DNA from 4 places in the Paenibacillus sp. FSL R5-0473 genome. Region 1 is predicted to be linked to each of the others. Evidence: riboswitches for the same ligand, from Rfam matches in the RefSeq annotation. Region 1 holds a riboswitch; each other region holds the start of a gene.
The links. Region 1 has a riboswitch for thiamine pyrophosphate ahead of tenA (thiaminase II). Riboswitches for the same ligand answer to the same signal wherever they lie in the genome.

Region 1 (7,618 bases):
CATTATTTTTTGCCCAGCATCTTCGATCGATATAACTTCTGAAACATCAGAATTGATTATGCATGAAGGAAGCGAATTTCCGCCTGATTGATGAAGTGGCTGAATAATCGCCTCGTTTAAACGCTCTTGATCTATTAATGTTTTTATAAATAAAAGATGGACTGAAGCACTCGTACCTATTTTGTGCTCAATGATTTCGGCATCTTCCATATGGTTTAATATCTGTTTTAAATCATCAAGCCATGTAGACTTTTGATGATTTTTCATTTGAGGCTCGTGTTTTTCAACCATGGTCGTCTCCTTTATCAAAGTAATAAAATGGTGATAAGGTTAATATCTTGTCCTGTAATCGAAAAATCATACGACCGGCAATTTGTAGTTTAACAGCAATATCGGGAACAACATGCTACCAGATTAATCTTAATCGAATGAGTGTATTATGGTACCCTACCCTTTGTATCTGTCTCCGGCTTTCCTCTTGGGCGACAAAAAACAAAAAGACAGGCATCAACTGATACCTGTCCCTATCTTAAGTTCATTAGAATTACTATATTGCCCTTAGATAAAGGGCCTACGGTCCCGCAAAATGAACTGAATAATCTGCTATTAAAATCTGCTTTGAAAAGTGGGATGTATCAAAAGGTAGGAGCAGGTAATTCATCAATGTTCATGCGTAGTAGACTATAGGGTTTTTGTCGCAGGTCTTTTCCGTAATGAAATCTGGCCTGCCTATGTAATTGGTTCACAATTACATATAAGTATTGATCCGGACCAATAGAAAAAGTATCCGGCCATAAAATTCGGGGATCATGGGCGATGGTTTCCATGATTCCATTTGGCAATATCTTTCGAATACTATCGTTTTCGTAATCTCCAGCATAAACGTTTCCTTTAGCGTCTGTGATCATCCCATCAGATGCACCCTTCTCTCCCCAATACTGCACAAGATCACTTAACTTAAAATCCGGTATCGTTCTGTCTCTTAACGATTCTGTTGAGATAGAGAATAACTGGCGACTGGTTAATGGACAATAGAATAACATTTTTCCATCAGGGGAAATCGCTATACCATCAGAGGCCAATCGAAACGGAGATGTCGAACCATCCGCGTTTCGATTCATCAAAATTTTACCTTCCACTTTCGGCACAAAATACGGATCGGGTGAGGTCGAGCTTGCTCCATGCAACCGTCTATACGCATTTCCGTTTTCTAAATTTACGACGATAATAGCGCCTGGACCATTGGAAGAAGAATCCGTTATATATGCGTAACCTGCTTTTCCTACACGAAAGTCAAATCGGACATCATTTAGATACGTTGTCGGCAAGACTACATCATCTGCAAATGTATATACTTTTCTAATTGTATTTGTTTCTAAATCTACCGCGACTAATTTTGCCCCTCCTTTAATAGGCTCTGAAAAATTTGGTGCAGCCGTGTCCAGTACCCACAGGGTTCCCCTTCCATCTGCAACAACACTCTGGACACTAATGAAGGACATAACGATATTCAATGGGTTGATCAAATTCGTTTCTTCATTAGGATAAGGTTGCATCTGACCATCAACAATTTCCGCTACCGTAAATCTAACGTCATCTCCCCATTTTGGAAAGCAAATAAAGGTACGCCCGGTTTCGGATACACTAACGCCTGTAGGCATAGCCCCGTAAAAGGAATGAACGAGTTCTAACTTACCAAAATATTCTTCCATAGGTAACATAGGCTGTATGATGTCCTCCTCAACATAGTTGAATAGATATTACCTATAATTATGTTCAAGACTTTTTCTAATGCCTGGCCCTTAATCATTCTTTTTTAACCTCGATTTTGAAATTGTCCGATACATTTAAAAATACAAAAAAACTTCGGCGTAAGCCGAAGCATGTTGACGTTAACTATATGTGCTCTAGGAAAAATGCTTCTTCCGATCGTCAACGCAAAACTTTGCCAAGCTTATCAGTACCAAAACCGTTTTATTGTTGGTCCGGTAAACCTAATGCATTGGCTGAAGTTATCGCTTGATCTAAAAATTCCTCTGCTCGGGTCAATTGCTGCCTGGCAATCTCCAACGCTTGTGAATTTGTTGCCGCATTAGATTCACTTAACGAGCTTATTGCCTGATTTAAAGCCGTCTGCACCTTAGAAACCGCGTTAGATGCATGCTGCTCCAGCGTATTACTACCACTCGAGTTAAGTGCATCTTCTGCTGGTTTTCTTGCGTTTTCGGTTGCTAGATCAATTTTGTTTTTATTGGGCACCGTGACTCCTCCTTCCATGAGTAAGATCATTCATTTAAACAGAAATAAGTATGGGATTGAGATTTTGTATATATCCCTGCGACTGTATGGGAATATTCGGATCTTACCTCTCCGGTGATCCATATTAGTATAAGATCCGATGCATTGGAAAATCTAATCTTGATGAAAAAGGAGGGGATCATTTCTGAATGGCTAATCCAACGCTAGCGCCGCACGAATCGATGGAACTGCATGAAGCGTTAAACTTCAAAACGCTCTGCATCGCTAAGTCGAAACTTATGCAAGGCCTGGTCTTTGACCAAGAGCTAAAAGCATTAATGCAGAAAGACGTAATTCAATCCATACAACAGATTGCTGAGCTGCAAGCAATCTACGCAAGAGCTCCTTTTCAAGCACCCGTTCCGAATAATCCGACACCTATAACACATTAAGGGGAACTCAGATGAATACCGATTATTTAGATCCGATTAATTCATTGAATATGCCGGAAATGGCAGATATGACTTTTGCCATGGATTTCCTTCTTCGTGCCAAGGAGGGTGTACGTAATTTGTCCATCGCCCTGACGGAAACGGCTTCACCGGATGTAAGAGCCCTGTTGCATACTCATCTGAAGCAGGGAATTTCAATGCACCAAGAAATTTCGGAGCTCATGATTCGCAAAAAATGGTTTCATCCTTATGAGCTGAACGAACAGTACCAACTCGATCAGCTTTCGGCGAAAAATACGGTGATGATCGGGCAGATGAATCTGTTCCCGGGTGATACGTCACGTAAAGGGATGTTTGATCGGACCCCAGATGAACATATTGGAGGACATAAAGCATGAAGGCGGTAACGTATCAAGGGGTTAAAAATGTCGTGGTCAAAGAGGTGCCGGATGCGAAGATTGTGAAACCGGACGATATGATCGTAAAGATCACCAGTACCGCGATTTGCGGTTCTGACCTTCATCTTATTCACGGGATGATCCCTAACCTTCAGGAAAACTATGTCATCGGACATGAGCCGATGGGGATCGTAGAAGAAGTGGGCCCTGGCGTGACCAAGGTAAAAAAAGGCGACCGCGTAATCATCCCGTTTAACATCGCATGCGGAGAATGCTTTTTTTGCAAAAATCAGCTGGAAAGCCAATGTGACAATTCCAACGAACACGGGGATATGGGCGCATATTTCGGCTACTCCGGAACGACCGGCGGATATCCCGGCGGGCAAGCGGAGTATTTACGGGTCCCATTTGCTAATTTTACCCACTTTAAGATCCCTGAAAACTGCGAACAACCGGACGAAAAGCTAAGCTTGATCGCCGATGCCATGACGACGGCATTCTGGAGCGTAGATAACGCCGGCGTTAAAAATGGAGATACGGTCATTGTGCTCGGCTGCGGCCCGGTCGGACTCCTAGCCCAGAAGTTCTGCTGGCTGAAAGGAGCTAAGCGGGTCATAGCCGTCGACTATGTCGATTACCGCTTAAAGCATGCGAAGCGAACAAACAATGTGGAAATAGTAAACTTCGAACAGGATAAGAATATTGGGAACACTCTCAAGGAAATGACCAAAGGCGGCGCCGATGTTGTCATTGATGCGGTAGGAATGGACGGCAAGATGAGCGATCTTGAATTTCTAGCCAGCGGTATGAAACTGCAAGGCGGCACCATGAGCGCATTTATCATTGCATCTCAGGCTGTTCGCAAAGGTGGCACCATTCAAGTCACTGGGGTATACGGCGGACGTTATAACGGATTCCCGCTCGGTGATATCATGCAGCGAAACGTGAATATCCGTTCCGGACAAGCTCCGGTCATTCACTACATGCCATACATGTACGAGTTGGTTACGTCTGGCAAAGTGGACCCTGGCGACATTGTTACGCACGTCATTCCGCTCAGCGAGGCCAAACGGGGCTATGAAGTGTTCGATACAAAAACGGACGATTGCATTAAAGTCATCTTAAAGCCTTAAATATGAATAGATACATGGGAGGACAATCTGAATGGATTCCACATACGCTTTGCATGAGATTCTCGAGGTACATGAAATAGCTGCGTTCAAGACGGTTTGTATGACTAAATCCAAGACCATGCAAGCTCTGGTAACCGACCCGGAGCTCAAGCAAATTTTGCAACAAGATGCGATCTTATCACAACAGCAGCTTCAGGAGCTCGGTGGAGTGCTGTCTAAAGCGACTGTATAGGAGATAAAAAAATGAACCCAATATTAGAACACATGACTGGTCTTAATACGCTGACCGATGACGTGATCGCAATGGATTTTTTGATGAACGCCAAGAGCGGTGTCAGAAACTACGCCATGGCTGTGACCGAATGTGCCACCCCCGAAATCAAACAAATTTTGATGAAACAGCTCGATGAAGCCATAGATTCTCATGAAAAGATATCAAATTACATGGTGCAGCATGGTTTATACCACCCTTACCATATTGCAGAGCAAATTCAGCTCGATCTGAAAAACATTCAGACTGCTATGAACATTCCGTCCTGACACCCTTTTTGATTTTAGCCAGAGACTTCAGAGAACAAAATGTCCCTGTGTCAAGAATTTCAACAATGAAAAAAGGCGGATACTATCCGCCCTTTTTTTGGCATCGTCACGAAACACGCTTATTGCAAGCGTTCCTTTACGTATTCTACTTATTTCTATCCTGAGACTGTTTATGGCCGCTGCTCTCTACTTTAATTGACTACAGTGAACTTAAGGCTCCAGCTTCCATGACATTTCCCAAAAATCAAGCTCAAAGCGACTGCACATCACGAAAATATCCTCCATCCGTTGGTACGTTCCCTCGCTACAGCCTTCTAATAGCTTATCAGTTAACGTCACTAGGGATTGATTGTTGCTGTTGTATTCAGAGGAAGCATATCCTGTGATCCACTCTCCGTAAAAAGGATGCTCAGCTGCACCTGGCTTTTGGGCAAGGACTTGACCAATCTCTGCATAGCTCCATGAGCAGGCCAGAATGGATACAAGTACTTCTGCTATGCCACCCGCATGGGAAACAGAGAGCATATAGTTAGTATAGGCTGCATTTTTCAGGGCAGGTTTTACCTGGAAAACATGATCCTCTGTAATTCCTAATCGCTCCATATAAGAACGATGAATTTTCATTTCACCATTCAGGATGTTATCTACGTTTTCACTAAAAAACTGCATCAATTTGGGGTCGTGCGACTTGACAATACCTAGTGCAAATACGCGGGCATAATCGAACAGGTACAAGTAGTCTTGCAGCAAATAATAACGAAATTGTTCAACCGTTAAGGAACCATCTCCGATTCCTTTAACAAAGGGATGCTCAAGACATTCCTTCCACACAGGCTGTGCTGCCTGATATAGTCTCTCTGAAATAGTCAACATGTGTTCCTCCAATTCATAATGTACGTATTTAAAAACAAAAAAACGAAACATCCTATGGATGTTTCGCAGACAAATACACTAAAACAAGGGGGTTCGCATGAGCTACCCAAGTACAGTGTTTCATCGTTGCATCCCTACGTTGGCATTATCCAAATCAGGTAAGGTCGGTTTAACACCCTCTCAGCCGGTTAAGGCTCCCTCGCAAACGGTTGTATGTAGTTGATTACTTTCCTATTCCCATAAAAGATAAAATAACATCCATTTAGTATATCAAGGGCTGTTAAATATAGTCAAGGAAGATTGTATCGCCCCTCATCACCTTTGGTGACGTATGTAAACGATGAAAACCATCACAACAATGGTTGAGTTTCAGCCACTGTTATGATGGTTTCTATTCTTGCAACTACTGCCGATGGTTTAATGCCCGAGTTTGTTCTTTCCGACAAAAGTGAGTATTCCGTACTGGGAAGTATTTCTCCAGCTCTCATTGGTCGTATCATTCCACTTGGCTACGCTCTGCTTACCTCCGCCCTGGTTGTCGTTAATTTGGAGCTCGAAACCGAGAACATTTCCTGCTTTGGGCGTCAATGATTGTAAATGAATTCTGGCTTCTACGAGATATCCTTTATTTGTTTTCTTCACAGCACTTACAAGGCGTCCAGGTGAGGCACCCCCTGCAAAGGTTCCCACATTGTCTGCACTGATTCTGAACTGGGCATCATCATATTGAAAATACGGTGTGCGCTGGTGATTCTCGTCCAGGAAAATCTCAACCGAATCCTGATCCCATGGGTTGATACTATCTGTAATGATGTTTGGATCAGTGACGTCGATCAGCAGGTATAGATACTCACCTGACCACATTGCGCGAGCCACTGCCTCTGCACCTTCGCTCTGGTTCAACCGTTTTACTTCAAATGGTGCAGCCTTATTCCATGATGTGTCTTTCTTCCCATCAATCTGAACAATCCCTTGCACAGCTTGTGCAGATTTGGGCATAGGGGCGAGTTGAATCACGCCGTATTTGCTTGTATCCTGTTCCTGAGATTGTGTTCGATCATTCCAGTACAGTGGATTATAAGGTTGTGTCCCACTTGAACCGCCATCAGTCACACGGATATCCAATCCGGCTTCATATTCTGATCCGACTTGGATACCACCCCACGGAATGGACAATTCAACCTGATATCCGGCTTTTGTCTCGCGTACACGATATGAACGCTGCTCCACACCCTCAGCTTTGCCCGACCGCTTAATGATTACGTGTCGGTCATCTGCTTCATATGAAGTGGTCTTGCCATTATTGAGATCAACAAAGATATCTACTCTGTCATTCACATCTGCCTTTGCATCCTGTACATCCACGAGGATATACAGGTTACTATGATCCCATAAAGTGCGGAAACTGGCTGATCCCGAAGAGTCACCCTTCAGTGGAGTAGACACCGCTTTGTTCCAGAGCGGATCTTGTGTCTGTTTTTTGATATCCGGTTTACCCGAAAGTGAGACGGCTCTCTGCGTCAACACAGGCAAACTGGATTCATCCACGAGTCCCCAGTATGCCTTTTTGGCCTTCAGGGCTGAATCAAACAGCATAGCCTGGTTGTTGTAAGACTTCTCATCTTGGAGTCCCCATAAGGTAACTGAAGAAATGTGGTCTTTGTGTTTTTTGTACAAATCCAACAGTTCCTTATATCGATACGCCTGCTTTACTGCAACTTCATCGGACATCTCTTCACCAAATGGAATTCCGCTATCCACATCCAGTTCCGTGATCTGAATATCCAATCCAAGTTCGGCGAACATGCTGATCGTTTTTTCAATTTCCTTGATGGGCGGGGATTCCAGGTTATAGTGGGATTGCAAACCCACACCATCGATGAGCCCTTTCTCTTTCAGTCGTTTGACCAACTGATACATATGCTCTCTTTTCTCAGAGATTTCCGTGAAGTATTCGTTGTAATATAATTTGGCATTCGGATCG
Region 2 (7,618 bases), 2.9 Mb from region 1:
TGTCAAAGCTGCGGAATGCCGCTCACAACCCCTGCCCAATTCGGAACGGAAGCAGATGGAAGCACAACCCGTGAGTACTGTATCTATTGTTACAAAGAGGGCAAGTTTGAGCAGCCCGGTATGTCACTTGAAGGCATGACCGAGATGTGCACTGCCATTCTGAAGGACGAAGGCATGGATGAGGAATCCGCTCGTTCGATGCTGCGTAACCAGCTTCCTTTTTTGAAGCGTTGGCGCACGAATACAACGGATAAGCATGCAGAATCTCTCACTGAAAACTCTACTGCTTCCGCTAATCCTGGTCAGGTAACAACAGATCATTCGTTCTCTGCCCAGCCCGTTCGTTATGTCACGCTCCCTGGCAAACGTATTGCCGGCGTATCCGCCCGCACAACCAACGCCATTGAAATCAGTGGCAAAGGTTGTATTCAGGGACTCTGGAACAATTATTTTGCCTCAGAGCACCTCCCTGCACCTGAAGTTGTTCGCTATGGTTGTTACACTGATTACACCGATGGGATAACCGGAGAATACACCATACTGGTAGGGCATGAGGTCAGTCCGAACGAATCATTGCCTGAAGGATTGGATGACATTCTACTCCCTCCTGCAACTTACGCCGTATTCACTTCCAGAAAAGGACCGATGGCAGAGGTTGTTGGCGAAGCTTGGGGAGCCGTGTGGGCATGGGACAAACAAAGTGATCGTACGTTCACCGGGGATTTTGAATTATATGATGAACGTAGCCTGAATCCCGAAAGTGTACAAGTGGATATATACATCGCTGTTCGCCAAAGTAGATAAAACCAACACGATACCACCTCAGACAGAATCCAAGTTTCCTCGCATCCTTCTTCATATCACGTAAGCTGCCGGGTTCGCTCGGCAGTTTTTTTGTTATATCCGGAACTACATTACCCCCTAAACAACCCGACCATGGTACCAAGTTAGTTAGCATGCTTTGCATCATTTAACCAGATAATATGCCTCATAAGCGGGTACCATTGACTTCCTTAAAATTGGGACTATTCACATAACAACCGATTCGATCCTCCCATATCAAACCTTTCAAATCAGGTCCTTTACTCCTGAATTTTCCTAAAAACGTTTACATCTCCTTAAAACCGGGTAAAATCACTACAATCCAATTGGAATTACGCTTTAAACTCTTTTATTTCGTCTAACAAGTCACATGTACCTATATGCGCACCTGGCATGGTAACCAGTCGAAATACATAATCCAAAAAAACGCATCAAAGGAGGAACCAAGATGATCCGCATGCCTATTCAGCAAATGATCCCGTACCATCACCAATATCCGCGCAACACGGCGACCACTGCTCCTAAAAAGGAGAATGAGAACACTCAAGGTCTATCCTTTCATGAAATTCTACAGCAAAAAATGGCTAAGAAAAATACTTCTCCTTCCCTTAGATAAAAAATGGACACCGGACCGACCCTAGTCGAATCCGGTTATCGACCGTCTTTCCGCAGCTTGGCGGAAGGGCGGTTATTGGCGTTGAGCAATAAACGACTGTACAGTTCTCAGGCATGTTTCTATAATGGTTTAAATATCTAAAAGATCCATGACATATACGAACTGTAAAAGGGGACTTAGCACATGATCACCATTGGTTGTTTTCACGCTCATTATTCCAACATCGCCTTAATTGAAGAGACGCTTGCTCCTTATGAAGTTGAATTGGTCCATTACGTCGATCCAGGTCTGGACCGTCTTAAACATGATGCTGACTTTTCCGAGGTTGTCATTCACGAGAAGGTAGCCCAGACTCTCCAATGGATCGCTGAGTGTCATGCCGATGCCATTCTGGTCACCTGCACCCTGTTTGCGACAGTACTGGAGCAGGAAGCGTCACAGGTCCCTGTGCCTGTGATCGGCATAGATGATCCGTTATTGCAGGAGATGCGGCGAGTACCAGGAGATTACATAATAGCATTCACCAACCCGGCAACCGTTGAAGGAACGATGGCACGGTTGAATCAGGCATTACAGCAAGAGGATGAGAATGAGCAACTACACGTTGCCAAGACATCTCAGACGGAAGCGGTGTGCATCCCTGGGACATTTGAGTTGATTATGCGTGGAGATCAGCAAGGGTATCTCGAAGCGGTACGTGAAGGCTTACAGCAGATTGCTGAGCAGTATCCGGGTAAAACGGTAGTGGCATCCCAGCTGTCTATGGCTCCCGCTGCTGCACAGGTTACAATAGATCGCGGTATTCCAATCCATAGCCCGCTGGCATTGCTTGCGGCGTATTTGGAGAAGAATTTGGGACTGACTCGAGAGTAGATGCTGATTTGGAGTGAAGTAACAAGTTCTATCTGAAACTATGCAACTATGAACTCACTTACTTAGTAACACCACAAATTAACGAGGTGAACTAATATGCGATTCCTCTATATTGTTTTACTGTTTATAGTAGGTTTTTCCTGTTCCGCATTTCTATACGGAGGAGCACCAAAACTCAGTGATGCTCTTTTATTCGTTATCGCAGGAATTCTGTATAAGATATGGACCACACTTAATCACAAAGCTAATTCTGATAAAGGCTGAGTAAGGTTAAGAATACATACATGACATAAAACTAAAAAAAGCCGTTCTTCTCTGCAATGACAGAGAGAAACGGCTTTATCTCTATTTCAGACTGCCCAGCTTGCGCTGTACCGGCGCCTAGGAGCGTGTCCGATATTCCTCGGCCTTTTCCTGCATCCCGGCAGCTACAGCCTCATTCTCGGACAATCCTTTATCAGCGGCAAAGGCACGAATGTCCTGCGTAATGCGCATGCTACAGAACTTTGGTCCGCACATGGAGCAGAAATGAGCTTCCTTGGCCCCTTCTGCTGGCAGCGTCTCGTCATGGTAGGATAATGCCCGTTCCGGGTCCAGTGACAGGTTGAACTGGTCCCGCCAGCGGAACTCAAAGCGTGCCTTGGACAATGCGTCATCGCGGCGTTGAGCACGCGGATGGCCTTTCGCCAGATCGGCGGCATGAGCTGCGATCTTGTAGGCGATGACCCCTTCCCGCACATCATCCTTGTTGGGCAGGCCCAAATGTTCTTTTGGCGTAACATAACAGAGCATGGACGTGCCGAACCAGCCAATCATGGCTGCCCCAATGGCGGACGTGATGTGATCATATCCTGGCGCAATGTCGGTCGTTAGCGGCCCAAGTGTGTAGAACGGTGCTTCTTTACAGATTTCCATCTGCAAGTCCACATTCTCCTTGATTTTATGCATCGGCACGTGACCCGGGCCTTCGATCATCACCTGCACATCATGCTTCCATGCGATCTGCGTCAGTTCCCCAAGCGTAGCCAGTTCCGCCATCTGAGCTTCGTCATTCGCATCGTAGATACTGCCTGGACGAAGTCCATCTCCCAGCGAAAACGCCACATCATACCTTTTCATAATCTCGCAGATTTCTTCAAAATGGGTGTACAAAAAATTCTCCTGATGATGCGCAAGGCACCATGCTGCCATAATGGACCCACCTCGAGACACAATGCCTGTCATCCGCTTGGCGGTCATGGGGATATAACGCAACAGTACACCTGCATGAATCGTAAAGTAGTCCACGCCCTGCTCTGCCTGCTCAATGAGTGTGTCACGGTACAACTCCCAGGTCAGCGCTTCCGCTTCGCCATTCACCTTCTCCAGCGCCTGATACAGCGGTACCGTACCAATCGGCACAGGTGAATTACGGATGATCCATTCCCGGGTGGTATGAATGTTTTTGCCTGTGGACAGATCCATCACCGTATCCGATCCCCATCGTACCGCCCAAGTCATCTTCTCGACCTCTTCCTCGATGGAGGAAGATACGGCAGAGTTACCTATGTTGGCATTGATCTTCACGTGAAAATGACGACCGATCAACATCGGCTCACTCTCCGGGTGATTGATGTTGGATGGCAGAATGGCCCGTCCACTCGCCAGCTCCTGCCGCACAAATTCCGGCTCCACGCCTTCACGAATGGCGGCGAATTCCATCTCAGCCGTAATGACTCCCTGCCTCGCATAATGCATCTGAGTCACGCAGCGTCCTGGCTGTGCTCGCAGCGGTTTGCCACGCAATCCGGGGTACTCTTCAGCGCCAGCTCTCTTCCCTCCGGGCTTCAGTCCGTTATCCTCCGGTTTAACTGTACGGCCTTGGTAAGCTTCGACATCGCCACGCTCTGTGATCCAACGTGTGCGCAGAGCTGGCAGACCTGCACGGATATCGGCGTGAAATGCGGGATCGGTCATCGGGCCGCTCGTATCGTAGACACGCAGCGGTTCGTTATGCTCCACCCCTTGGGGAGTATTCGTGTCATGAAGGGCTATCTCACGTTCCGGTACAGCAATGTCCGGCCGTGAGCCCTGAATGTAGACTTTGCGGCTGCCCGGAAAGGGCTGAACCCGTCCGGCCGCCCCTGTTTCTTTTTCCACCTGCTGATCGTTATGTTCCTGTTCCATCCCTTGTTGTCTCGTTTGATTTCCTGTACTCATGTTCGCTTGTCTCCTCCTCAGTGTTCGTCGCTTGTTTGGTTGGTTTCATCATTAGGTCGCTTACGTACCTGTCCAAATCATGCGCAATGCAGAGAAGAAAGAGCGATCCTACACCAGACCAGGGGAGACACTTTTCATGTACAGTTAACAACAGACGGAGGCTGCCACAAATCATGAATCTATGGTGACTCCTCTCCTTATCCAAGCCCACTTTCGCAGGTTATTGAAAAAGAAGCCCATAAAATCCGCGCTATATCGCCCGTTCCCTGTATATAAAAAAGCCGGTCCCCGAAGGAACCGACTTTTATGTCCATCACCAATAATGCACCTTTACGCAGCTCCTTAACGGAGCCCTACAAGGGTCACATCATGTGGTGGTTGTGGTCATATCGCCGATTACTTCCCTACGCTGGTATGATCCAGATCAGGTGCAAAGGGTCCGGAATCTCTTGCGATTCCGTCTCAGTCCGGACAATTCGGACTCCCCCAGTAACGTTAATAAGTTGCGGCTTACATAAGCCGCCGTTCATATTCAATGAAGCTGGCCCCGTTGAGCCGTCCATTACAGAGTAGCGCAACCGGAACATAAAAACAACCTTTATATTCCAAATGATCAAACTCTATTGGAGAAAAAACTTACCTCAACATCAGGATAACATGAGCCCCATTTGCGTAGCAGCATCCTTCAACACAGGTGCGTATTCATGCAATGTCTCCTGCGAAAGTCGGCTGACAGGTCCTGAGACCGAGAGCGCAGCTGCAATATTGCCTCTGCGATCCATAATCGGTACAGATACCGCGGCAGCTCCCGGCTCACGTTCCTCGTAACTTGTGGCATATCCGTTATCCCGGATATCTCCCATCTGCGCTAAATACACCGCGGGATCAATAAACACCGGCCATTCCGGCCCGTTCATCAGTTCTTCACGATCCTCGTCCGTGGCAAACGCCATCAGGACTTTGCTGGAAGCCCCCACAGACAGCGGGAGTCTAACACCAACGGGAGCAACTCGGCGGATCGCCTGATCACTTTGCACAGCCTGAATTCGAATCCGTTCACTCCCATCACGCAGGTACAGACTAACGGTTTCCCCCAATCGATCTCTCAGTCGCTCCATCGCAGGCAACAGCAGAATAGCGGGATCATCACTGCGGGACATATGAGCTGACAGCTCCCAGATTCGGATGCCAAGTCGGTACTTCTCTGTTGCTGCATCGCGGATCACGAACCCTCGATCCTCCAGCGTAGCCATCAAACGGTGCACTGTACTTTTGTGCAGGCCAATCTGGCTGGCAATTTCGGTGAGTCCCAGATCACTGCGTGTGGTAAAACATAATAATATATCCAGCGCCCGTTCCACAGCCCGGACGGTTAACTTGCGATCTTCCATGGCATAATGCCCTCCTCATGTTTCATCACATGAAACTTGGTTACATAAATTATATGAGAAACGGTCTCATCTGTAAACCAAAAAGAGCCAAAATCAAAATAGGCCAACGTGTAAATTTTTCCTTTTTATAAGACTTAATCCCCTGTAATTTACACACTAAGGTAATGTTACCCATATATCTTAAGAACTATATAACAATTGCGTAACAAATGCCCTCAATCAATTGACTTTGACTATATTGGAACATACGATAAAGATATATTACATTAAGATATCGCTCTGAAGCAGGCTCTGAAATCGACGCAATTCTCTTTACATGTCGTTGTTATCTTCAACTGAACTTCAAAGGAGGGGCATTCATGTATCAATCATCCCAGAGCGAAGCCCCGCTGCAAACAAAAGTGTCCGATCTGCCCTCTTCCCTATCACCGAGGCTGATTCGGTTCAAACATATTATCGTAGCGTTGCTGCTCTCCGTTGTATTTTTTCTACTGTTTTGTTTTATTGCACTGCATGGTTATATCGCATGGGTATTATCCAATCCAACGGTAGCGCCTGTCTTCTCCAATCCGATGCAAGCCAAGAACATGAAGTATGAAGACATCACGTTCCCGGCAGCGGATGGCAGCCGCACGATGCAGGGATGGTATATACCTGCTGACAATGCTGCAAGCAAAACGATTATTTTCAGTCACGGCTATGGTGCCAATCGTGAAGAAACATGGGTACCCATGTATGACCTGGCACATTATGCCCATCAACTTGGGTTTAACGTGGTCATGTTCGATTATGGCTTCGCCTCACAGGTGAACAAAGCTGTAGCCACAGGTGGCAAAGCTGAGTCACAGCAACTGCTCGGTGCGATCCAGTTCGCCAAGCAACGTGGTGCGCAGGAACTGGTTGTCTGGGGCTTCTCGATGGGTGCCGGTACAGCGTTACAAACCGGACTGATTACGAAGGAAGTGGATGCAATGATTCTGGACAGTGCGTTCCTGCTGGAGCCAGATACGCTGTACCACAACATTCACAACCAGATCGATCTGCCACGTCAGCCTACACTGGAGATCATGAAACTGTTGTTCCCTGTTCTGAATGGTACCGGATTACAACAGATTCCATACCAGGAAGTGAAAAAGGAAGATTATCCGTTCCCGATTTTCTTCATCCATGGTACAGAGGACGAGAAGGCGCCTTATCCAATTGCGGAGCAACTCGCCGCCAACCAGACCAATCCGTACTCGGATGTATGGATTGTCCAGGATGCGCATCATGAGTTGATCTTCCGGGAGCATCCAAAGGAATATCTGCGCCGTGTCTCAACTTTCCTCAGTCATGTAACGAAAACAAGCAGTGACGATGTGCAAAACACGAATAATGGAGAATAACCAAATTTCAATCACCGAACTTTTCGTTGATTCCAGAGCCCTCAGGGGCTCTTTTTTTTTCACTCATAGGACAACAAGCTCGGAGAATATACTCTTGGGACGCATGAACAGAGGGTCTGCATGCAATGAATTTCATCTGAAGGAGGTTCAACATAGATGAACTGGTATGAATATGGTCACCTGCTGCCTCTGCGGACATTGGAGGAAATCCGTTTCTGGAAAGAGCAGGAGAAAGAACATACACTCGTCATTCGTGCCCTGGTTCCTGATCTGGAGCCCCCATACGTCAAGCTACTGGAGGAATGGGAGGTTACCTTTGCAAACAGTGAGCG
Region 3 (7,618 bases), 350 kb from region 1:
AAAGACAATCAATATGTCAATCCAAGTGGTAAATTCAAAGCCATTATCGTAAAAGACCGTTCTAACGTGGTAAGAGGGCTGATCTTCCAGCAATCCTGACAGGAGTTGGTATAACATGTCCCGGAATACACAGCATCTCATGTTGTTTTGTACGGCGGTTGTCCTTTTTGTGACAGCCTGCCTGTACGGGCAACAGAATGTTAAGATTTTATCAGCGGCCTTGAACGACAGAGTACAGACAACAGCAGGCATGGAAGGTCGGCTGACAACAACACTGCGTACCACTAATCCGTATCAGTATAATGGTGCGGGAGTGCTGCATACCGTTAGACAGATGACAGGCACAGGCATTCCTGTGGAGGTAGATGGAACTTCGTATGTGGTCGATCCACTTGTCAGCAAAACAGCGACGATTCCTGTCCAGCTCGATGCCACCTACAGACCAGAGTTTATACGAAATGAAACTGGAGAACTGCTCAAGATTGTTTTTTGGAAGGAGGCGAGTGTGAATTGATTAATGCCGCATCCAAGCTGCTTGCCGTATTGCTCGCAGTCCTTCTGCTCTATGTGTACCCAGCTGCTGAAACAGCCGATCGGCAGGATGATATAGCACGTATGACGGCTGTTCAGAATGTAACACGTTTTGTTGATGCTGTCCGAACGAAAGGATATATTTCACCTCGAATGTTGGCTGAGTTTGAGGAGCAACTGGCCCAGACGGGCAATCTGTATGAGTTGTCGATGGAACATTTACATAAGAAATATGTACCTCATTATACAGACCCGATGGACAATAACAGTTTTACCGGGACCTATGAGGTAGTGCAGGATGGATATTATGCAGCTCAGATTCGAGAAAGACTATTCCCATCCTCAGGTGTGATACCGGTTGATGATCCTGGCCGAAGATATACGTTGACGACAGGGGATTTTTTCACCGTGACTCTCCAAAATACAAATCGGACACCTTCCATGCTTATTCGTGAATGGTTGAGTGGTGCGGCTCAGGCTTCAGCAGTATTTGTAACATACGGAGGTATGGTCCTCAATGAAGATTACTGAGCTTTCCATTGTATTCGTGCTGATCTTTTTCCCGCTCTTCTGGATCATCTCACTCCATACCCAAGATGCCGAAGAGGCTCAATATCTTGGTCAACGATACAGATCTGCACTTCAAACTGCAGTCATGGATGCAGGTGCAGTGATGCATCAAAATGAGAAACAAAATGATGAAGCGGGTTATGATTCAACCAAGTTTGTTAAAGCGGACAAAGAGCTTGCCTTGTTAACATTTACGCAGACGATGGCTTTGAATATAGGGATTCAGGATGATCCCGCAGCTATTCGAAACATGTTTAATTACATTCCTGCCGTGGTTATTCTGGATTATGATGGCTATTATATGATGTCCACAGAAACAGAGTTGACGGGTCATCGTGAAGATTCTTTCAGGCAAGTGTGGAGCCCCAAGAAACCTTATACATATTCAGATTCTAATGGTAACAGTATTAACTTTACACTGGACGACTACGTATATGCCTATGACGCAAACGCAGGGAAATGGATTGAAGGATTTCAAAAAGAACTCGCTGCTAGCTCTCAGATTCCTTTACTTCAGAATACCAGCGTATTTGAGCAAGTTAGACAAAGCCGGATTGTGACTACTGTGCAGGATGATCTGGCTGATGTGATTAACCGCCATAATGAGTTTGCCAGAAAGAACGGTATTTCCTATACGTTTACGATGCCCCTGATTGCGCAGGAAGATTGGTACAACTCCATTAACGATACAGGGATTATGGCCTTTATCCAAGGTATAGGTGTGGGTGACCAGAAGATCAACAACTACGCAATCGGTGGAGGCAGACTTGTGAAGAAAACGGCCATCGTAGGTGGGGTAGATCCTTTAACGGGTATCAAGTACTATTATCCCTCCACTTGTGGTAATGGTTACCGTGCTGAAGAGGTGTTTACAGACGCAAGACAAGCAGCTGCACAAGGCTATTTCGAATATAAATGCTCTAATCGTTAGGGTAGCCTGTATGACAAAATTATGTAAGAGGTTCCTGAACTGTTTACATTACTTTCAGAAAAGACGGGACCTGTGCTAGAATAGGGTTTCGGAACAATAATAAAAGTAATGTCTAATAGATAGGAGCAACCTCATCTTATGAGTTTATTGTCAGTAGAGAACGTAAGTCACAATTTTGGAGATCGCACGTTATTTAAAAATGTATCGTTTCGTTTACTTGCCGGAGAGCGTGTAGGACTTGTTGGTGCCAATGGTGTGGGTAAATCCACATTAATGAACATCCTTACCGGTAAATTGCTTAAAGATAGTGGAAAAGTGGAATGGACACCTAAGGTCCGTTATGGATATCTGGATCAGCACACGAAGCTTACCCCAGGCAAAACCATTCGTGACGTTCTTAAAGATGCTTTCCTTCCGTTGCTTGAATTAGAAAAAGAAATGATGAATATAACGGACCAGATGGCAGATGCAGATCCAGATAAGCTAGAGCAGTTGCTGGAAGAGATGGGCGATATTCAGGAACAACTGGAACAGGGCGACTTTTATCTGATTGACGTAAAAGTGGAAGAGATGGCCAATGGACTTGGTTTGTCCGCAATTGGTCTTGATCGGGATGTCGCAGCTCTAAGTGGTGGACAACGTACAAAGGTGCTTCTTGCCAAGCTTCTGCTTGAGAAGCCTACAGCCCTTTTGCTGGATGAGCCGACCAACTACCTGGATGTAGAGCACATTGAATGGTTGTCACGTTACCTGAAGGACTACCCTCATGCGTTCCTCTTAATTTCCCATGACACGGAATTCATGAATGAAGTCGTAAATGTCATTTATCATTTGGAATTTGCCAAATTAACGAGATATGCAGCGAACTATAACAAGTTCCTTGAGATGGCTGATATGAATAAAGCCCAGCATATTGATGCATACGAGAAACAGCAAGAGTACATCAAGAAGCAAGAAGATTTCATTCAGCGTAATAAGGCACGTGCTTCAACTTCGGGTCGAGCGAAGAGCCGGGAGAAACAGCTGGACAGAATTGAACGTATTGATCGTCCAGATGAAGCGGCCAAACCAACGTTCAAATTCAAGGATGCCCGTGCGAGTAGCAAAACGGTCTTTGAGGGCATTGATTTTGAAATTGGATATACGTATCCTTTGCTGCCTAAGATGACAATGACAATTGAACGTGGTGAAAAAATTGCCATCGTAGGTTGTAATGGTGTGGGTAAATCAACACTGCTGAAAACCATCCTGGGAAAAATATCTCCACTCAGTGGAAAGACTTTCTTGGGAGATTATCTCGAAACGGCCTATTTTGAGCAGGAAGTTCGTGCTGGGAATATCACGCCGATTGAGGATGTGTGGAATGAGTTTTCACATTTGACCCAAAATGAAGTCCGGGGTCATCTCGCTCGCTGCGGGTTGAAAAATGAGCACATTACCCGTCCGCTTAACATGCTGAGTGGTGGAGAGCAAGCCAAGGTTCGTCTATGCAAACTCTTGATGCGTGAAAGCAACTGGATTCTATTCGATGAGCCGACGAACCATTTGGATGTCACAGCTAAAGCTGAGTTACAGCGTGCCTTGCAAGAATTCAAGGGAACGGTGTTGCTGGTATCTCATGAACCTGATTTCTACGAGGGTTGGGTTACCAAAACATGGAATGTTGAAGAATGGTCTGAGAAAAACTAGACAATTCAAGCAACGCTTAATAGAAATGAACGGTGACAAAAAAATCCTTCTATGGTAACATAGGCTACAACTTCATATGAACACTAGGGGGGCCGCACGATGTGGCTGAGATGGAAGAATGCGATTCCGGACCCTTTGCACCTGATCTGGATCATACCAGCGTAGGGAAGTGGCGAGCGCGTTTCAGTGAATGACGTGAGCAAACGGCAATTCGAAAGAATTCAACCGTCTTGCTTAGTAAATTGAAACATGCAGTTGCGTGTATAACGTTATGGCTATAAGGTCTATAGCTTTATTGCACGAAATGAACTGTATGTATCAGTCAGTCATCTGGTCCTATAATTAATACGCAGCCACTCCCCTACGGGAGTGGCTTTTTTGTGTTTTCATAGCATTCACGCCTGAAAGGAGATGAACAGTACGGTAATTTATCATGAACATGTTCACGAATCATTTGAATTGCATGTTGTATCTACGGGTACAGGGGATCAAGCATCTTTTGTAAAAGCTGCAAAGGACGTTTGGCCATGGGTGGACTATATTCACATACGAGAAAAACAACTCACATGGCAAGACAAGATAGGTTGGGCTGAAAGTCTGCGTCGCATTGGCGTTCCATCTTGTCGCATCGTTATCAATGGTTCAGAACTGCCACCACAGAATGACATCTATGGCGGTGTACATTGGGGACAAGAAGCGATACGTAACTATAACCCTACTGTTATAAGCAATGTCCAGCGAATTCGTCTGGGTGTATCTGTTCATTCAATCGATGAGGCAAAAATCGCTGAAGAACGGGGAGCCGATTACCTTTTCTTCGGGCATGTCTACTCAACCAACAGTAAGCCTGATCTTGAACCAAGAGGATTATATGCTCTGGATGAAGTGTGCTCTGGTGTCTCCATTCCTGTCATGGCGATTGGGGGCATCGAACCGGGAAACATTCACGCTATTCGCTCTGCAGGCTCACAGGGAGTCGCTGTGATTTCGAATGTATGGGCGAGCGATTCCCCGGATCGGGCCGCTGAATCATTAAGGCAGGCTATCGTTGCTACAGAAAGTTTGAGCCGCTGAATCAAGGAGATGAGAGGATGAAAAAGATCATTACTGATAGACCGGATAAGATTTATGCAGAAACGATTATTGTAGGCGGAGGCGTTGTTGGATGTGCCATTGCGTATGAGCTTGCTTCCCGTGGACAGGATGTGCTGTTACTGGAGCGTTCGGCGATTGCAGGAGGGACTTCTTGCGCAGCGGCTGGGATGCTGGCAGCAGACAGTGAGGATTTTGCTCATCCTTTGATGGCTAAGCTTGCCAGGCAGAGCAGGCAGTTACTTATCGAGCAACAGGTGCTAATGGCTACACTCAGTGAGGTAGAGACTGGTCTGCAACGCCATGGATTCCTAACTCCTTTTCGTTCATACAGTGAATTAAGTAGCTATAAGAACAATCGGAAGTCTGCGTTGTCTGCTTCTGCTGATGAGGTGTGGTGGGATCGTTCCGTTGTGCAACAGGAGGCACCATGGCTTAACAGAGATACGTATGGAGCCTACTACAGACCTTACGAGAGTGAGATTCTTCCAGTCCATCTAACAAAGGCATATGCTGAATCCGCTCAAGTATTGGGAGCACAGGTTATGGAGGACATACAGGATATACGTGTGCAAGCAAACGAACACGGCGTGCAGGGGATCAACACATCGATCGGCGAGATGAGATGCAAACATGTCATTATAGCGGCTGGATTACAGAGTGAAGAGTTGATGAGACATGTGAATCTGAGCTTGCCTGTGTGGTCGGTAAAAGGTGAAATAGCCGCCGTTCAGTTCGCAGATGAACATGCAGGGTACAGACCTGACAGAACGGTGTATGCAGAGGATATCTATATTGTTCCCAAAGCCAATGGCGAAGTTTGGCTCGGGGCAACCAGTCTGCCAGGCAGAACGGATCTGAACGTTTCTGTACAGGGTGTTCAGAAGCTGATCACAGCGGCTACCCACTGGGTGCCTGGGATGAAAGAAGCGCAATTTATACGAGCGTGGGCAGGCGTGAGACCGGCAACTCCCGATGGACTGCCTTATATAGGTGCATGCAAGAGTATACCCGGGCTGTTCGCCGCCTTTGGGCATTACCGCAACGGTATCTTACTTAGTGCGATAACAGGCAGGCTTATCGCTGAGTTGCTCGCTGGCAAAAGCTCAGAAGAACTCGGAATTGAGGCGCTGACCCCTGAGCGATTGAACAGAAAGGGAGTGGTGCAGTGAATATCATCGTTAATGGTCAACGGATGGAGATTGAAGACAGATTGAATCGTGTGGATAAATTGCTCCAATCTTTTGACCTGCATGTCAAGACTGTAGTTGTAGAGCTGAATAAGCATATTTTAACCCGCGAGTATCATGAAACGACGGAATTAAGAGAAGGCGATCGAATTGAGATTGTACATTTTGTAGGAGGCGGTTGATGATGTTGAACATTGGTAAATATACGTTTGAGTCCAGATTGTTGCTTGGAACAGGTAAGTTTTCGGATCTGGAAGTGCAAAGTCAGGCTGTGGAAGCATCTGAAACGGAAGTTTTGACCTTTGCTGTTCGTCGTCTGAATCTGGAAGAGCGTAACCAGAAGCATTTCCTGGATACGTTGGATCTGGATAAATACACACTTCTTCCGAATACGGCAGGGGCTTCCACTGCGGAAGAGGCGGTGCGGATTGCCGAGCTTGCGCGGGCTTCAGGACTTTGTGATATGATAAAAGTCGAAGTCATCGGAGATGGAATGACATTACTCCCAGATCCGATTGAAACGTACAAGGCTTGCGAAATTTTGCTGGAAAAGGGCTTCACGGTAATGCCTTATATTTCGGATGATGTCATTCTGGCCAAAAGGCTGCAATTACTTGGCGTACATGCTGTAATGCCTGGCGCTTCTCCCATCGGAGCTGGTAGAGGTATCATCAATCCCTATAACCTTGAGATCATCATTGAGCAGGCCGTTGTACCTGTAATTGTGGATGCAGGATTGCGCTCCCCAAAAGATGTTGCTTATGCGATGGAACTTGGTGCCGATGGCGTATTGTTAAATACAGCCGTATCCGGATCAGGGGATCCAGTGAGCATGGCTAAAGCGATGCGATTGGGGGTAGAAGCGGGTAGATTGGCATATGAGGCAGGCATGATTCCCGTAAAGCGTTATGCAGCAGCCAGTAGTCCGGTGGAAGGAATGGTTCATACATGACAGATCAATTAACATCTTCCGAGCAGGCCGATCGTTATTCCAGACAGGAACGGTACGCGCCACTTGGCAAGGAAGGCCAGGCCAGATTAAAGGGCAGCAGAGTTTTAATTGTAGGCGCTGGCGCACTCGGAACAGGAATTGCAGAAACGTTAGTTCGTTCAGGAGTCGGACACTTAACGATTGTGGATCGTGATTATGTGGAGTGGAGTAACCTGCAGCGGCAGCAATTATATGTAGAACAGGACGCGATGGAGCGGATACCGAAGGCAATGGCGGCGGAAAAACGTTTATCTGCCATTAATTCCACGGTTCATGTGGAAGGGAAAGTGTTGGACGTCAGAGTAGATGAGTTGGAAGAACTCGTTCAGCATACAGACTTGATCATGGATGCAACGGATAATTTTGATACTCGGCTACTCATTAATGATATGGCACAGAAGCACCGTATTCCCTGGATTTATGGTGGATGCGTAGGTAGTTACGGTATTACCTATACGTTTATGCCTGGAGATACGCCATGTTTAAATTGTTTGCTGGGTGAAGTCCCTCTGGGTGGAGATACTTGTGATACGTCTGGCATCATACCTCAAGCCGTACAGATGGTAACGGCGAATCAGACCGCAGAAGCGATGAAGTTACTTAGTGGCAATGCAAATGCATTGA
Region 4 (7,618 bases), 3.1 Mb from region 1:
AAAACCCGCGCTATTATGATAGGCGGGCTTTCTGCTGTTCTTCTCTCATCCACTGAGCAATCTGCCGTTTACGCTCCAGGAAAGCGGATTCCTCCGTAATTTCTTCTCGTCTTGGGCGATCAAAAGGAACATGTACCTCGTGCAACACCGTTGCAGGTCGGTTGGATAATACATAGACCCGGTCTGCAAGTAGCAATGCTTCTTCGATATTGTGGGTGATGAACAGCACCGAGCGGCGGTTCTGTTCCCAGATATCAAGTAGCCAGCGCTGCATGTCGCTACGTGTCAGTGCATCCAGTGCGCTGAAGGGTTCGTCCAGCAGCATGAGTTCCTGCGGACTGAGAAGGGCACGCAGAAATGCAGCACGCTGCTGCATTCCGCCCGACAGCATATGAGGATACGCCTGCTCGAATCCGGCAAGACCCACGCTACTTAACCACTTACGAGCTTCCTCAAGTGCTTCGGCCCGAGGGGGTGCACTTGAGGCTACTTCACCAGCAAGCAGTACATTATCTTCAATGGTGCGCCACGGGAAAAGAGCAGGCTGTTGGGGCATATAACTGATCTTGCCACGCTGTCCGGTTACATTCTGACCGTTCATAAGTACTTGGCCTTCCTGTGGCTTCAGCAGACCGCCGATGATATGGAACAGAGTACTTTTGCCACAGCCAGAAGGTCCAACGATAGCAACAAACTCGCCTTGCTCCACAGTCAGGGACAGGCCGTTCAGAACCGGTAGCTTGCTGCGCCGTTCACGGAATGATGCATGAACATTAACAACGTCCAGTGCAGGTGGAACCGGAGCAGGAGTCGTGTTGGCAGGTCGATCAGGCGTAGCCGAGTTAAACTTTTCACCGTGCGTTGGCTCCATCGCGTGTGCTCCTCGTCCATGATGGACTTGTTCGTCCTGTTGCCGATTCATATGGTCATCACTTCCTAATATACAGATTACTTGCTTTACTACCGCTTCTGTGGCCGCCAGCGCACGAGCAGCTTCTCCAGCAGGGCAATGAACAGGAAGAGCAGCAAGCTGAGCGCGACAATAATCATGATCGCTACGAATAGGCGATCCGTACGATAAGCCGACTTTTGCAACATCATATAATAACCAATACCCTTGTCTGCACCGATCCATTCGGCGATGATGGCACCCATCACGCTATAGGTAGCGGCGATTTTGACACCGGAGAACACGGATGGCAGCGCATGGGGGAGCTCCAGCTTCCAGAAGATCTGATGACGCTTTGCACCAGCCATGCGCATATAGTTCATCATCGCCGCGTCAGTACGGGTCAAGCCGTCCATGGCCGCCACTGCAACGGGGAAGAAGCAGACCAGAATGATCGTAATCAGCTTGGGCAGTAGCCCGAATCCGAACCAGATTAACAGGAGCGGCGCGAGCGCGATGGTCGGAATATTTTGACTAAGAATAAGTAAAGGATACAGGGCTGACTTGAGAAAAGGGACCAAATGCAGTACCATCGCAATCAGTAATCCAACCGCTGTTCCAGCGGCGAATCCAATCAGCGTTAACTGAATGGTTGCGGAAGCGTGCATGCCAAGCCGTTCGGCCTGGGTTGCCGCTTCGCGGGCGATGTCGGACGGTGCAGGCAGCATCCATTTCTCAATATGGAAGAGGGAGACGGCTCCCTGCCATATCGCTATAAAGAGAATAACCGCCACAATGGGCGGCCATACACTTTTGAAATAGGCAGGCATTAGCGATACTTCTCCGTCAGGGTATCCATGCTGAAGCCGGTAGGGCTATGGGCGATTTTGATCTGGGAGATGATGCTTGGGCTGCCAGCCTCCACGAGTACCTCGTGCATTTTACGGACAACTTCCAGCAGTTCCTCTAGTTCCCCCTCCATCGTGGTGTCGAGCGCGTTCACCTGATATTTCAGGCCGGATTGCTGAATAACTTCAATGGCGCGATCAACGTAAGGATAAGAGTTCTCGCCATTTGGCGTTTTCGGGATAACCTGAATACTAAGTAGTGTGCTTGCCATGAGAGATCACGGCTCCTTTCGTGATAAATAAAATGAACTAATGACTGTTACACTTGCCACTTCGATGACAGAATAACCTTCCAATCGCTGTTATCCCCAGATTTTTTTGATTCCCTTTCTCTAAAGGGAAAATCCGGTGATAAAGGCGACCGCTTCGCTTTTTCACGTTATTTCTGTCCTCTCCGTCATCGTGTAAATATTAAGTTCGTTTTATATGAGAAATTTTATTGGGGTAAAAACTCGTTCGTATATGCCTTGCTCACATCGATCTGTTCATCCAGCAGTTTTTTGCTAAACATCCAGTCGGTGTAGTTCTGCCACACTTCCTGCTTTTGCTCACCCCAACGCGGGGCGTCATCCGTGTATTTTGGACTAAGCCACTTCTGGCTTGCCAGTACCAAGTCTTTATCCAAGTCCGGTACGGCCTTGATCAGAATGTTTGCTGCGTCTTCGGGATGATCAATTGCGTATTGATATCCTTCTGAAGTGGCTTTCAGGAATGCTTTCACCAACTCAGGGTCGTTTTGGATCGTCTGCTCGTTTGTTACTAGTACAGGCGTGTAGTAATCCAGTGCATCTGAATAATCCTTCACATATAACATGTCGATCGGTTCTCCGCGCAGTTCGGCTTCAATACCTGTCCAGGCGTAGAAAATCCATGCGAAATCGATATCCCGTTTCACTGCGGTGAAAAAGTCGGCATCACCCATGTTAATGTTTTTCACTTTGGATACATCGGCTCCGTCGCCTTCCATAATGGATTGCATCACGGCTTCTTCGACTGGGGAACCCCAACCGCCATAGGTTTTACCTTCAAAATCTTTCGGTGACTTGATATTCCGATCCGCCGGAGCAGCGAAACCAGATGTATTATGCTGAATAACTGCTGCGATGGAGACCAATGGAACACCCTGTGTGCGGGCTTGAGTTACACTCTCCTGATAACTTACGCCAAAAGGCACTTCATTCGAGGCAACCATTGTATCTGCGCCACCGGCACCTGGTTGTACAATCTCAACGTTCAAGCCTGCGGCTTTATAAAAACCTTGATCTACAGCTGCATACAGGCCTGTATGATTCGTATTTGGTGTCCAGTCGAGCACCACTTTAATATCTTTCAGGGCGGCAGTGTCACCTTCGTTGCTGCTTTCCGTATTTGTGTTGCCGTTCTGCCCAGCTGGGGCAGCTTCTTTGCCACCACATGCGGCTACAGTCACCATAAGCACGCATAAGAGCAACAATCCCATCGTTTTACGCCATTTCATCTGTGGTCTCTCCTTCGGTATGTCCGGCCGATTGGCACGGGGTACTCCTTGGCTTCATATCCAATCATCTTGCATAAATCGACAGATTTATACCAGTTGAGATCTGGATGACGTTATTTTTGAACAAGTAAAACGTCCATCGATGTCATTCAAGGAAGCCAGACCGCGTTTAGCGGCAGTTTTTCTTGCAATATCAGGAAGGTGATGCTTCCAGTCTTATACTTTCTGATAGTAACAAAAAAAGCGCCCCGTATTCCGGGACGCGTGCAGGCGTTAGAGAGGTGGCGTTCAGCCATAGGGCTGTGCCATTTCGATATACTCCGATTCCTACGCTGGCATGATCCAGATCAGGTCTAAGGGTTAGTATCTTGGTGGGATACACTCTCAGCCGGCCAATTCCGACTCCCCTGGGAAACTATGAAGTTACGGGCATTACTAGGTGTAATTATAGGCCAGCGGGTGGAACGTGTCCAGTCATGAACTGGATAGGGACACGTATAAGTTATCAAACAGGCCGTTATACATATGTATAACAGCCTGCTTGGATGTGTTATTTTCAATAATTATCGTGGCGAATCATATAAGGCAATCTGACTGAGTGCAAAAGCATCGGATTTTGGGTCATAACCTACCTGTTTCTGAGTGGTTTCCAGATTCAATCGTTTAAACCGATTATTCGAGATCCCATGCAGTATGGTGAAGGGTTCCAGATCGGTAGTTGTAATTGCTTTGAACATCAAATCACACAAGTCAGCCGGACTAATATATGCGCTCATATCCCTTGCCTCCAGCACTGGTCCGTCCGGTTGAAAATCATCATATGCACCTATACGTATTGCTACACTTTGTAAACCTTCGGTATACGCAAAATAGGAAGCGAGCGATTCTCCAAAACATTTGCTAACCCCGTACAAATTCCGTGGGCGTGTTGGCATGTCCGGATAGACTTGAGCATCAATGGGATACCCCTCAATCGTCTGTGCACTGCTTGCAAGAATGACTCTTCGTACACCTTGGTCTTTAGCTGCACGGAATACATTAAATGTACCTTTGATATTGATGTCCAACAACGATTCATAAAATCCGGCATTCGGGGAAGGATCTCCCGCCAGATGTACAACCACATCCATGCCTTCGCAAGCATGCTGACAGGCTTCGGGGTCTGTCACATCCAGTGTCATGATCTCATGGCCGGTCCCTTGATACGTATGCAGTCTGTCGATATTTAAATCCGTTAGTCGCAGGTGAAATGCCTCTGACAAGTGTTGGGACAAGTCACGTCCAATTTTTCCGGCTGCGCCGGTAATTAAAATGTTCATAAATCAACTCCAATTCTTAGCGCTGGAAGAACTCAATCCATTCCTTTTCAGGTCCATAGATGAAGAAATAGCGATAACCGTTAGGCAGTGTGATAATCTCTCCGTCGATAAATTCGGCTTCGGTGGATTGGATGCGTTGGTACTCAGAATCAAGATCATGCACGTGGATCGCAAAATGGTGCACCGTACCTTCGGAAGGCAGCTTGTCGCTGTATCCTTGAATTAGCTCAATCTCAGTCTCGTTACTTCCATTGAAGCCGAGAAAGGCGAGCTGAATGACGCCGTTAGTATGGGTTACCCGGTCTTTCAATTCAAGACCAACAATCTCCGTATAGAAACGCAGCGTGGTCTCCAGATCACGCACGGCAATGCCGACGTGGTCAATGCGCTTTTGAAAACTCACAATCAAAAACCTCCTTATGTAGTGAATGTTTCTACCATTTTAAGGGATATCATAGAGCTGTACTACATGGTTGTCAAATCCAATTTTAATTTGGAAAAACCATAACTGTTCACAGAATGTTCACTTATGTGGAGGGTTTCCTCATCTCTATAATTACGAAGGTAAACAGAGAGGATGAGAGAATTGCCAACAAGCAAGAGGGAACAAATTATTTTCGGATTAATGATGTGTACAGGAATGGTCTTGGTCATGATGTTCTTCAATCTATGGCACAGTGGGTTACTCGGCAAGATGTCCCCGATTGAGATACTGCTTCAATTCATATTATGTTTTGTCATCGCGTTTCTGGTGGAGTCTTTCATAGTTGGCCCTGTGGCGAGAAAGATTGCATTCTCATTGCCCTTCGACAAGTCCAACAAGATTTTGGGTGTGCTCGTTATGTCATTTTTTATGGTGATTGGCATGGTTCTGATCATGTCCATGTATGGAATGATCTCGGCATATCTTGCGGATCAATTAAGTGGGTCATCCATATTCCGTACGTATCTCCATACAATCGCTCGTAACTTCAGCCTGGCGCTTCCATATCAGTTAATCATTTTGGGACCACTCGTCCGATATGTATTCGGTAAATTCATCAAGGATAACGAGCCCGTATTGCCTGTCGTTAACAAAAGTGTGTGATTTGGCTGGCCATAAGTATTTCCTGGGCAATCTTGTGCAAATGAACAGATCGTATTATTACCTGTAATGAAAGGTGATCTGAGGCAAAGATAGGATACTTTCCACCACGATTACAGCGCTAACGAATCGAGAACATCTTATTAGGCCAGTTTTTAGAGAATGAAAAATCTAACGAATCTCTGCGGCGTTATTATGCAAAAAAACCTCCAAACGAGGCATTTAATTGAAGCTAATTATCTATAATAACGTCTCTAGGATTCGTTAGATTTCAAATATGCAGAAATGGAGGGGAATAGCGTGTGTTAGGTTCGTTAGAACAGAGTAACACTACAAAAAAATGCCCACCGTCAGGTCATGACAGTAGACATTACAATTTCTTTAATAGGTATTTCTAATCCTCAGGACTGGATCGACACAGAACTGTTAAGTCGCAGAATTGGCTATATGTTTGTTCTGCCAATGATACGTGATTACGCTAATGACAAGCAGGCCAACTGCAAAGATCGCAAGCATCCATGCAGACTGATTAACGGCCAGATGATCAAGACTCCATCCTGTAGTCAAAGGCAGAATGGCACCACCAACCCCACCTGAGGCAATCAAAATGCTGGGTGTGGATTCTTCTGTTCCGGGCAGCAGTTTACTGGCGAAGACAAGGGCAATGGAGAATATCCCTGACATCGCCAGTCCAAGCAGTAAGATGATGAGAAATGCAGACCAGATTTGGTTTGTAAATGGAAATAGCATTAACAAGAGAACAGATGCAAGACAACTGTACAGGACATATACGCGGTATTGGAATTTCTCTGCGATGTATCCGGCGAAGAGTCGTCCCACGGACATGGCAATCCAGAAACAGGTGACACTAAGGGCTGCTCCGGCTTCCTTCATGTTCATTTTCTCAATCAGGATCGCCGGCATGAAGTTCGCAAGACTCATCTCTGTGCCAACATAGAGGAAGAAGAACAGGACGAATAATACCAGAAGAGTCCTGTTACGGCCACGATAGGTTGGACTGGATGTACTTGCAGATGCGGGATGCATCTCACCCGATGTCCCTGCAGAGTGCGTATTTACGGAAGCATGATTTGAACTCTGTCGCTCCAGAAACTTATCGAGTTCACCGAATGATCCTTTCGCCCAGAAAACAAAGGTCAGCGCTGCGCAGATGGCAACAACGAGAAATGACAGGCGCCAGTATCCAGCAGCAATCAGACCGCTGGCAATGAGCGGCATGACCATCGCTCCGATCCCGAATAACACTTCCAGTCGACTCATGGCAACGGCTGTATTGTCTTTGATTGCAGCGATGATAATGGTCCCAATAACAGCTTCAACCATTCCGAATCCAAAGCCGGCAGCGGGTGCAATGACGAACATCCAGCCCCATGGTGGCAGCAGCATGTAGGATAATTCTGCAATACAGAGCAACGCTGTGGCGATTAACAGGCCTCCCCGTTTACCAAAGCGTCTGTTCAGCCATGGAGATAACAATACACCACCCAGGAATCCGGCAAATTGGGCAAAGATCAGCGTTCCGCCTTGGCTATAATCTTTGCCGTAATGTTCAAGTGCAACCGGTAGAATGGAACCGAGCACAACGTGGGCAAGTCCAATCAGGAAATAGGACAGACATCCGATCCAAAGTAATTTTTTCATAAAGAACTCCTTCTACTTATATACATAAATTGAGGATCACAATAAAGCGCAATCTTGAAGACAAAGTCTATCATAACAGGACATGTTAAGTTGTGCCATGAATTCCTGATCGATACAGAAGGTTGCAATCTGGTCCGGCGTTCGTATATACTGAGACCAACAATTACAGATCGGACCATGCCGTTGAAGAGCATCCAACTCGGAGGCGTTTTCGCCAGGGGAGCGATATTTCCCCAAGTTAACCGGAACCGCCCGTTATCGCGGACCAAGAGGCTGGAA

Region 2: it holds a riboswitch for thiamine pyrophosphate, as region 1 does, so the genes downstream of both, thiC (phosphomethylpyrimidine synthase ThiC) here and tenA (thiaminase II) in region 1, are expected to answer to the same signal.
Region 3: it holds a riboswitch for thiamine pyrophosphate, as region 1 does, so the genes downstream of both, MKY28_RS08565 (thiamine phosphate synthase) here and tenA (thiaminase II) in region 1, are expected to answer to the same signal.
Region 4: it holds a riboswitch for thiamine pyrophosphate, as region 1 does, so the genes downstream of both, MKY28_RS23735 (ABC transporter substrate-binding protein) here and tenA (thiaminase II) in region 1, are expected to answer to the same signal.

What each region holds. Positions count from the first base shown of each region.
Region 1 is NZ_JBBORL010000001.1:2,300,036-2,307,653, forward strand. Features, by position in the region: gene MKY28_RS10075 (spore germination protein) at 1-291, opposite strand, end outside; gene MKY28_RS10080 (L-dopachrome tautomerase-related protein) at 636-1,721, opposite strand; gene MKY28_RS10085 (hypothetical protein) at 1,975-2,259, opposite strand; gene MKY28_RS10090 (hypothetical protein) at 2,448-2,690, shown strand; gene MKY28_RS10095 (spore coat protein) at 2,702-3,088, shown strand; gene MKY28_RS10100 (zinc-dependent alcohol dehydrogenase) at 3,085-4,221, shown strand; gene MKY28_RS10105 (hypothetical protein) at 4,253-4,453, shown strand; gene MKY28_RS10110 (spore coat protein) at 4,465-4,761, shown strand; gene tenA (thiaminase II) at 4,972-5,634, opposite strand; TPP riboswitch at 5,748-5,845, opposite strand; gene MKY28_RS10120 (endo-1,4-beta-xylanase) at 6,052-7,618, opposite strand, start outside.
Region 2 is NZ_JBBORL010000001.1:5,161,332-5,168,949, forward strand. Features, by position in the region: gene MKY28_RS22580 (zinc ribbon domain-containing protein) at 1-804, shown strand, start outside; gene MKY28_RS22585 (hypothetical protein) at 1,271-1,438, shown strand; gene MKY28_RS22590 (hypothetical protein) at 1,622-2,311, shown strand; gene thiC (phosphomethylpyrimidine synthase ThiC) at 2,693-4,477, opposite strand; TPP riboswitch at 4,895-5,008, opposite strand; gene MKY28_RS22600 (IclR family transcriptional regulator) at 5,158-5,901, opposite strand; gene MKY28_RS22605 (alpha/beta hydrolase) at 6,261-7,286, shown strand; gene MKY28_RS22610 (Fe-Mn family superoxide dismutase) at 7,443-7,618, shown strand, end outside.
Region 3 is NZ_JBBORL010000001.1:1,948,567-1,956,184, forward strand. Features, by position in the region: gene MKY28_RS08540 (hypothetical protein) at 1-99, shown strand, start outside; gene MKY28_RS08545 (hypothetical protein) at 116-514, shown strand; gene MKY28_RS08550 (hypothetical protein) at 511-1,062, shown strand; gene MKY28_RS08555 (hypothetical protein) at 1,049-2,032, shown strand; gene MKY28_RS08560 (ABC-F family ATP-binding cassette domain-containing protein) at 2,171-3,721, shown strand; TPP riboswitch at 3,797-3,906, shown strand; gene MKY28_RS08565 (thiamine phosphate synthase) at 4,133-4,795, shown strand; gene thiO (glycine oxidase ThiO) at 4,813-5,985, shown strand; gene thiS (sulfur carrier protein ThiS) at 5,982-6,185, shown strand; gene MKY28_RS08580 (thiazole synthase) at 6,188-6,955, shown strand; gene MKY28_RS08585 (ThiF family adenylyltransferase) at 6,952-7,618, shown strand, end outside.
Region 4 is NZ_JBBORL010000001.1:5,417,427-5,425,044, reverse strand. Features, by position in the region: gene MKY28_RS23750 (ABC transporter ATP-binding protein) at 14-922, opposite strand; gene MKY28_RS23745 (ABC transporter permease) at 961-1,719, opposite strand; gene MKY28_RS23740 (thiamine-binding protein) at 1,719-2,009, opposite strand; gene MKY28_RS23735 (ABC transporter substrate-binding protein) at 2,234-3,274, opposite strand; TPP riboswitch at 3,581-3,693, opposite strand; gene MKY28_RS23730 (NAD-dependent epimerase/dehydratase family protein) at 3,838-4,593, opposite strand; gene MKY28_RS23725 (VOC family protein) at 4,610-4,996, opposite strand; gene MKY28_RS23720 (hypothetical protein) at 5,171-5,680, shown strand; gene MKY28_RS23715 (MFS transporter) at 6,104-7,339, opposite strand.